2 regions of the Desulfitobacterium sp. PCE1 genome follow, and region 1 is predicted to be linked to the other one. Evidence: riboswitches for the same ligand, from Rfam matches in the RefSeq annotation. Region 1 holds a riboswitch; the other holds the start of a gene.
The links. Region 1 has a riboswitch for cobalamin ahead of DESPCE1_RS0106670 (double-CXXCG motif protein). Riboswitches for the same ligand answer to the same signal wherever they lie in the genome.
Positions count from the first base shown of each region.

Region 1 (4,742 bases):
TTGCGGGTACAGCATGAGGCGTCATCAATGATGATCAAACAGTTCAGTTCAAGAGCGTGGAACAGGCTCCGGAATAATCACTGGCAAAAGGCGGGAGATAGATGGCTAACCGTTCCATGGACGCTCGCTCCCCTCATCTCTGTTCTCCTTCAGGTCTCCCCAATCCGCTGCCCTGGCGACAGCTTCTCCCATAAGCTTCATCAGCTTGCGAATACCGTGAAACCCATAAAAGGACTCATCATTAAACACATCCACAAAATACCTGGCCTTCAGCAAAAAGGCTCCATCATAACCGATAGCCATGTACTCCTGGTCCAAACCATAGCCGGATACGGCTTTGATGCCCTCACGGTTTATGATGGTGACCTGGGGGCAATGGTCGGCCAACCATTTCCGTTCTTCATAATCATCCCTGGGAGAATGGGGTGCGAAGACTGCCCTCACCTGAAAGCCATAGCCCAGAAGGGCTTTAGCCAGAGCAAAGGGCCGCATGGAAGCGGACGAATCCACAACAACCGGGATATCTCCCACCCTTTCCCTGATTACCACGATAGCTAATTGAGTCTGCAAGATCTCCTGGCGAAAATCTGGGCAAGGCTTGCCCAATAAGCCGGCCAGATTGTAATAATGCCGAAGGACTTCATCCAGCTCATAGGAAGGGGGATTGAAATAATAAGGAATGTCCAGCTTTTCCGCCATGCTTTGAGCAGCAACCAAGCCCATGGGCACTAGTACCAGGTTCAGCCGACTGGCCTCCATCTTTTGATATTCCTCAAACGTCCGACAAGCAAAAAGCTCCCGTACTGTCTTAATCCCCCAGTCCGCCAAAAGGTCAAAGAGCTCGCTCTCCTGATCAAGAGAAACATAATTGCCGATTTTAGATTAATACCTTCGTCCTTTTCCTCGGTGTATTCCAGCAGCTCATACATCTGATTATGCTTGCGCATGCCCTGGGATATTTTTTCATCGGCCGCCACGGGATTGATATGGCAGACTGTGAAATGAAGTCCGGGAAAACGGCTTTTGAGCTCTCGCAAAAGTGCTTTTTCATCGGTACCCAGGAAATCATCGATACAATTAAAGTAAAGCACAAAGGCCTTAGGCGCCGGCTCAAGTACCTCCAGAAGCTCTTCCACCGCAGCCGATATTCTCAACATATTGTCCGGAAACCGCATCCTCTTCCCCGATATATAAAAAGGAGAGAAACTCTTTTTCCCCGTTTTGCAGGGCACGTATAGCGTTGCGGCGGCCGCAGGCCGTGGGGCATATATGGAGACTATGGCTCTCCGGAATGCGCAGAATAGTCTTAGGTCTGCTCCGGTTGGGAATATAATAGAGAAGATTATTTTGCACCCCCTTACTCATGACCGCATACCTCAATAAAACGCCGGGCCAAAGTGTGGTAACTTTGAGCGATCTCCGTTTCGGGAAATAACTCCATGACTGTCTTGCCCTGCTCTTCCCCTCTCTGTATCTCAGCCGCCCGGGGGATAACGGAAATGAGCTCACCCTGGGTTTCCGCCGCCAGCTGCTGCACCAGCTCCATCTCCTTGTCCACATTGCGCCGGTTCAGAATCAGCCCCCCGTAACGGGCATAATCCCGGTTGCGGAAATTGGCCAAAGCCGCGGCGATATTGGACGCTGCGTACATGGACATCCTCTCTCCCGAGGTAATTATAAAAACCTCATCCGTATATTCTCCCCGTAAAGGCATGGCGAACCCGCCGCAGACCACATCCCCCAGCACATCGTAAAGCACAATATCCGGTTGGTAGACTTCATATGCCTTCATTTCCGCCAAGGTATCAAAGGCGGTGATAATTCCCCGTCCGGCACAGCCGATACCCGGCATGGGACCGCCGGCTTCCACACAAAGAACTCCGTTATATCCCTCTTGCACAAAGTCGCACACCTGCAGGTCATCCCGTTTGCTGCGCACCAGCTCCAATACGGTTTGAATAGGCCTCCCTCCGGTCAACATTCTTGTGGAATCCGCCTTGGGATCGCAGCCGATCTGCATCACTTTATAACCCATCTCACTCAAGGCAACCGCCAAATTGGATGTGGTAGTGGATTTGCCAATCCCTCCTTTGCCGTAAATAGCTGCTCTGATCATTTTTTATGCACTCCTTATCCGGTGGAATTTCTCCCGCACATTCCTGCCGTTATTTTGGTTCAAATTTGACAGCAGTCAAATCAGTTGGCGACTACGCTGCCTGATCTGTTCGCCATAGTTTTCTCCTATAAAGAAAAAAAGCGGCTTGCCTTTCTAAAAGCAAACCGCCCGATAGCGAAAACAACAAAAGCCAGAGCCGACTCTGTCAAATTTGTCCTTTCTGCTTCCTTTTCATAAGTGAAGGCCAGCTGGTTTCCTAACTGACCCCGTGAGCGGTTTGCTCAGGCTCTTCCGTCATGAGAGATTCTTTTAGACGAATGAGCTCGGAAACTATTCAGTTTTGTCTTTATGCTAATAATCGGACAATCCGAAATTTTAATTCCCGATGTTTCTTCCCACAAACATAAATAACATAAATCAACAGAAAAATAAACATCCTGATTTTATTTTACATTATATCTAGTTATGTTAGGTTATCTTCCGCCCAGTTATGCAGCAGCCTCAAAGCACTACAATCTCAGTAAACATCAATCCTGTCAGCTCGTGTCTTTGATAGGCTTCAACAAATCTTTCAGAGCAATAGATATTAACACCGTAGCCCTTGGCCCTGAACAGATCTATTCCATTGAGAGACTCCCCCCTCAAAAAAAGGCTATCTCTCGATTCAATCCGCTCCTTGCTCTCGGCAAGGTATGTTTCATAGCCGCATTCCGAGCAACTATCGAGCAGAATAATGTTTGATTTTCTATAAAGTTCGGCGCACACATCAACATGAAGTTTGTAATAGGCAGGCGGGACTGTGGGTATTTTATTGACCCGGGTACCATGGCGCCGGAGCTCCTTGAGTTGCATATCAGTTAAATCATTGAAGGATAGCACAGGGGCTTTCTCTAGTCTATAGCCCGTAATCTTTTCTCTTTCCAGAACGTCTTTAGCTTTCTCTGAAATATGATTAATATAAAACCAGAGAAAATCAGGATAATTATCATTAGACAAAACAATAGGGGTATCTGTTCCAAAGTCATGCATTACGCTTTTTTTCCATTCTCTCTGGCATTTGGAGCAAAGAATCCATTTTCTTGGCCATTCGGTTACACTTAACCCATAGGCGTATTTTTTCTTGTTTCCTTCATCAATTTCTAAACAATAATATCGCATCTCATCACCTTCAATATATACTTTATGGACATCAACCATTTCTGGTGCTCCCTATAAGTTAAGCTTCTTAAATAATAAAAAAGAGCCGATGAATTCGGCTCCGGCAAACATCATGTAAAAAGGCAAAGATGTAATATCATACTACCCTTAAATTCGCCACACTTGTTCCCTCCCCGAAAACTTGTGCTTCTGGAATAGGGCAGGTATCCTGACTTGAACTCATCCTCATCCCTTGCCTTCCCGGCTTCGACCAGTGGATCCTCTAAGGGACTCGTCCTTCATACAGTAGCGGGGCTGTCCCGGCTTCGCACCGGAGTTCACTATTAATGCCATTAAGCAACCCTATTCCGCATCGTATTTAGCTGTTTTCCTTAACTTTCCCCTATAACCAGATTATAACAAGTACCCCCGTAAGTCAACAGAATATTTTGACACTTCACGGAAGTTCTATCGATTTAAAAATATTTTGCCCACAATAAAAGCATCCCCTATAAATAGGAAAATCCAGCAGCCCAAATTATACATCGATGCATAATTTGACCTCTTTTCCTTCACTTTCTGTTCGGATTGCTTGGAAACCAGCCTTTTTTCACCCGTTTTTCCTGCTCAAGAATTTCATGGATACTCCAGAGACAGGAGAAGCCTGTCACACTGACGATTGCGGAAAGCATATTATTCGTGATGAATAGAGAAGCGCCGATCAGTACCACCCCTGCGACCAAGAATAAGGGCCAGATCCTTTTTCCGAAATAGTACTCTCCCTTGATAACGATGGGATGAAAGACACCGATGATGATAAAAACCATGATTCCTATGATCACACCCTGAAAACTCATCTAAATCCCCTCCTATGTACCCTAGAAGTTTATTTTAATCCCATAACTCCCTTTTGTCACTAGCCTGTCACTCTGGATCTCCTAATAATAAAACCGAGGCATAGCCCCGGCTTTATACACATACAACGATCCAGCTCTACTTTGCAATTTGTCCTAATACAGAAGCCTCTTTATTTCCTGTTTGAATGGGCTGTCGATCAAAAATAGGCACCAATAAAAACGTAATTAAACAGACAATCCACTCCAGATAAATCACATGAGGGAACACCCTTATGACCGGGATAAATTGCCATAAAATAATTGCCGCAATCCCCACGAGATTCGTATAAAAAGCTGAACTCCTCCGGGCAAGCCCCGGCGCAAAAACAGTAAACAGGAATACAACGGTAAAAGCTGTGGTCAGGCTAAGTCCGATCATAATCGTCTTCAGAATCCCACTGATCGTCAAAGCTAAAGTAAAGGTCAGTACACCTAAAGCGATCACCGAAAACTTTGTCACCCACATTAAATGCTTCTCATCGCTATCCGGACGTAAAAAGCGTTTATAGATATCCTGGGAAAATAAGGTGGCGGAACCTAATAATAAACTTCCTGCTGTAGATACATCCGCAGCCCAAAGAGCGGCAAGGGTG
Region 1 is NZ_KB913023.1:1,347,433-1,352,174, reverse strand. It holds gene DESPCE1_RS23660 (nitrogenase component 1) at 106-828, opposite strand; gene DESPCE1_RS23655 (hypothetical protein) at 741-1,157, opposite strand; gene DESPCE1_RS23650 (hypothetical protein) at 1,111-1,365, opposite strand; gene DESPCE1_RS0106675 (P-loop NTPase) at 1,358-2,116, opposite strand; molybdenum cofactor riboswitch at 2,325-2,457, opposite strand; gene DESPCE1_RS0106670 (double-CXXCG motif protein) at 2,618-3,313, opposite strand; cobalamin riboswitch at 3,455-3,634, opposite strand; gene DESPCE1_RS0106665 (DUF4491 family protein) at 3,826-4,110, opposite strand; gene DESPCE1_RS0106660 (sodium:solute symporter family protein) at 4,247-4,742, opposite strand, start outside.

Region 2 (4,742 bases), 1.4 Mb from region 1:
TAACCAGGGATAGCGCCCCATGGATACGATCTGCTCTACGGTAAAGGGCAGGGCAGGGGTGCCTTCCTGCTCCAGGACGGCGATTTGGCGGGCCAGTTCTTTGGAGGTATAGGAGGAAAGAAGTCTGTCCATTAGTTGAACCTTCCCGGAGGTAGGCGGCTGAAGACCGCTGATGGTGCGGACCAGAGTTGATTTGCCGCTGCCATTGGGGCCGATGATTCCAAACATATCTCCTTGACCTATAGTGAAGGAGATATCTCGCAAAACAGCAAAGGAGCCATAATGTTGATTAAGGTTCTGAATCTCGAACACGTTCATCTTAACCCCTCCTTAAACCACTCTTTAAAAGATAAGCGAAAAAGGGAGCACCCACAAAAGCTGTAATCGCTCCGATAGGAATCTCCTGTGATTGGAGCAGGGTTCTGGCAATGGTATCCGACCACAAAAGAAAGATTGCTCCCGCTAAAGTGGATATCGGCAAAAGAATTCGGTGGTCAGGCCCTACCAGAAGACGCATAAGATGGGGAATAATAAGTCCTACGAAGCCGATGATGCCCACCATGGAAACAGCGGCGGTGGCCAATAAGGAGCCAACGATTAGAATGGCGATTTTTTTCCTCTCCACATTAATTCCGAGATGAGTCGCAGCTCTTTCCCCTAAAGCAATGACATTAAGCTCCCGGTTTTGAAAGAGAAGGTAGGTCAAGCCGATGAGAAAATAAGGGAGAAGGATAAGGACATTCTGCCAGTTGCTGTTGGCGAGACTCCCCATCATCCAGAAGATAATCTGCTGCATCTGCTCGCCGGAAACAGCAATGAGCAGGGAGAGAAAAGCGCTCAGTAAAGCCTGCACCACCACACCAGCCAAAATTAAGGTTTCCCGCTCAAATTGACCATGCTGTCTGGATAGAGAGAAGACAAAGGCCAATGAAATAAGACCCCCGGCAAAGGCGAAAAGGGGCAGGACCGATTGACCAAAGAAAGAAAAGCTGCGAAAAAAGAGGATAGCTGAGGCTGCTCCAAAGGCAGCTCCGGAAGAGACCCCTAAGATATAGGGATCAGCCAAAGGATTGCGCAGAATCCCTTGAAAGGCCACTCCTGAGGTAGCCAGCATAGCCCCCACGATCAAAGCTAAAAAGACGCGGGGCAGGCGCAGATTCCAAACGATGGATTCTTGGGCAGGAGTCCAGCTGGGGTCAAAGTTAAAAAAAGGCAGATGGCTTAAAATAATCTTCCAGGTAAGATGAAAGGGCAGGGAGACAGAACCGGTCATTACACAGATCACAACGGAAAGAAGCAGGAGAAAGGACAGGGCCAAAATCCATGTGATGCCTTTGGGGAAAGTTCTGGAATTCATCTCATGTTGTCCTCCTTAAATTCAAGTCAATAAGTCTCTCCCCATACTGAATAAAATATGCCGCTTAAAATAAAAGGCTGCGGGTTAGAAAAGATCCGGGTAAAGGGCTTTGGCGATTGTCTCCAGGCCGTCGATGATCCGGGGACCGGAGCGGGTAACCATATCACTGTCCAGATCGTAAATACGGTCATGGACAATAGCATCAATGCCTTGCCAAGCTGGACGGGCTAAGATAGTGGCCTTTACATTATCCATATAGTAAGAGTAGGTGCTCAGGATAACCTGAGGGTTCTTATCAATCACCTGCTCTTCGCTGTATTGTGCCCAGTTTTGGACATCACTGGCGATATTGATTCCCCCCGCTTTGGTGATGAGCTCATTAAGAAAAGTTCCTTCACCGGCGGTAAAAAGGCCCGGATCCACTTCAATCCATACCTTGACCCGGTCGGATTCCTTGATAGTCTCCACTTTATCCGCAATGGCCTGTTCCTTTTCTTTCATTCCCTGGATCACTGTCTGTGCCTGTTTCTGGGTATTGGTGATGTATCCCAGTTTCTCGATGGCTTGATACGTGCTTTCCAGACTTTGCGGGTTTAAATGAACCACAGGGATACCTAAATTGCGCAGGGAGTTGATAAAGTCTTGGTTATGCATCCCTGTAACAACCAAATCCGGTTTGAGCTGGATGAGCTGTTCCATATTAGGGTTTAAACTATCTGCAAAGACGTATTCCGCTTTCTCCTGGATACCCACCGGGTAATTATCATAGACGGTTAAGCCGATAAGCCTGTCATCCAGGCCCAGAGCACTTAAGATCTCCGTGGAGGGCGGGGCCAGGCAAATAATGCGCAGGGGTTCCTTTTCCAGGGTGGTTGCCACTCCTGTATCGTCTGTGTAAGTTAAAGGGTAACTTGTGGACTGGTTGGTATCTTGTCCAGCCGGTGTTTCGGGAGAAGCCGCACCTTGCTGTGAGGTTGGATTGCAGCCGCTGATCAAAAATAAGGTCACCCCTAGGGTTATGAGCAGGGTGAGCAGTGTCCGTTTTTTTCTATTCATTTGGGTTCTCCTTTCATGTTAGGGTGGCAAGACAAAATAAAAACCTTTTACCGCCAGGATAAAAGGTTTTTGCTGCACTATGTGGACTCTTGCAGCGCCTATTTCCTGTCCTCGAGGAGGGTCGCTGATGATTAGGCAGGTTCCTGACTTGGGAGTGATGACTCACTCGTTTCACAGTGGCGGGACCGTGCCGGAATTGAACCGGCTTCCCTTTTAACTCTATCCAAAAATGGATTGAGAACCTAATCGTACAGTATTGAATTAAGATCATTATAAGGCATTCACCTGACAATGCCAAGATGCACTTAGAGTATGCCTTCATGGCAAATAAAGAATCGTTTTCAGAAATCCCGTGAATACTAATGCCAGGACTCGCATAGAAATCATGACAGGGGGATGTATATTATGCAAGATATAGTAAAGAAAGGTTTATCCTTGGGATTAGGCTTGGCGGTCGTGAGCAAAGAGCAAATCGAGAAGGTCGTGGACGAATTGGTAAAGAAGGGGGAGCTGTCTGCCGGCGAATCCAAGGAATGGATGAATGAGCTGATCCAAAAGGGAGAGGATCAGCAGGATGAAATCTATACCAAGATTAAGGAACAAGTGCAAAAAATCCTGGCAGAACTTAATCTTCCCAGTAAAGCGGACATGGAAAGGCTGGAGAATCGAATCGCTCAATTGGAAAACCAGAAGCCTGGGGAATGAACTTGGGGATAGATTAGGGGTATTAGCATGATTGGCAGAAAAATTCGTCATGTTCATCGGTATAAGGAAGTTGCCACGGTATTGGCCCGTAATGGATTCAGCCTCATCCTGGAAGAGATGGGGCTTATTAATTTTATCTCTTATTCCAGGCGGATGTTGAGGAGAGAAGAAGAGGCGGACTCCCAAACTCTCGGTCAGCGTTTGCGTAAGGCCCTGGAGGAATTAGGGCCTACTTATGTTAAGATTGGGCAGATTGCCAGCACTCGGCCGGATATTATTCCGGATTACCTGATCACTGAACTGGAAAAACTGCAGGATCAGGTTCCCCCCTTTTCCTTTGCCGACGTTCGCCAAATTATTGAAACGGAACTGGGGGCCCTGCCGGAAGATATTTTTCAGCATTTTGAGGAAAAACCGGTGGCGGCTGCCTCTATCGGGCAAGTCCACTATGCTGTTCTCAAAACAGGGGAGAATGTAGCGGTGAAAATCCAGCGCCCTCATATTGCCCGGACCATTGAGACGGATCTGGAAATACTTCTGGACTTGGCTGCTTTGGCGGAAAAGCGCGTGGATTGGGCAGCTCTGTATCATGTAAAGGATATGGTGGAGGAATTCGCTAATTCCTTGCGCAATGAATTGGACTATGAGATTGAAGGAAGCAATGCCGAACGGATGGGGAAGCAATTTCAAGGAGATCCCACGATTCGCATTCCTAAAGTCTATAAAGAGTACTCTAATAAAAAGGTCTTGACTCTGGAATATATTCAAGGGGTAAAACTCAGCCAATTCGAGACTCTTGAAGCGCTGGGTTATGATCGTAAGGTACTAGCGGAAAACCTGATCAAAGCTATGTTTAAACAAATCTTAATCGAGGGTTTTTTTCATGGGGACCCTCATCCGGGAAATATTTTCGTTTTGCCCCAGCAGGTTATTTCCTTGATCGATTTCGGCATGATCGGCAGACTTTCCCCGGATATGAAGGATCATTTCGCTTCCCTGGTCATTGGGATGATGCGGCGGAAGACGGAGGACATGGTGGAGGCCGTGTTTGCTATGGGGATCGTTCCAGAGGATATGGACCCCAAGGCATTGTATCGGGATGTGGATTTATTAAGAGAGAAGTACTTGGATGTTCCTATGAGTGAAGTTGATCTGGGCAATGCCGTCAACGATCTGTTTAAGGTGACCTATAAACACCGGATTATTATTCCCGCCGATCTGGTACTGCTGGGCAAATCCCTTCTAAGCCTGGAAGGCATCGTGGAGCAGCTGGATCCCGAGATCAGTATTATCGATATTGCCGAGCCCTTCGGAGAGCAGCTCCTTAAAGAACGGCTCAATCCAGTCTTTTTCGCCGAGAAAACCTGGAAACATTTTCGGGAATACTCGGATCTTTTATTCAATCTCCCGAAACAAATGAAGGAGATTTTCAGCAGCATTCAGCGGGGCAAAGTACGGGTGGAGATTTATTTACCCGAATTAGCCACTTTCATACGGAAGCTGGATCGGATAAGCAATCAGCTTTCTTTTAGCATTTTATTACTGTCTTTCAGCATTATCATGTGCGGTTTAGTCATTGCTTCCGCCTTAGGCAAGGAACCCCTGGTCTTTTGGCGAATACCGG
Region 2 is NZ_KB913023.1:2,735,308-2,740,049, reverse strand. It holds gene DESPCE1_RS0113610 (ABC transporter ATP-binding protein) at 1-318, opposite strand, end outside; gene DESPCE1_RS0113605 (iron ABC transporter permease) at 320-1,357, opposite strand; gene DESPCE1_RS0113600 (ABC transporter substrate-binding protein) at 1,442-2,413, opposite strand; cobalamin riboswitch at 2,530-2,674, opposite strand; gene DESPCE1_RS0113590 (phasin family protein) at 2,819-3,118, shown strand; gene DESPCE1_RS0113585 (AarF/ABC1/UbiB kinase family protein) at 3,146-4,742, shown strand, end outside.
Region 2: linked by a shared signal. The riboswitch ahead of DESPCE1_RS0113600 (ABC transporter substrate-binding protein) and the one ahead of DESPCE1_RS0106670 (double-CXXCG motif protein) in region 1 are both predicted to bind cobalamin.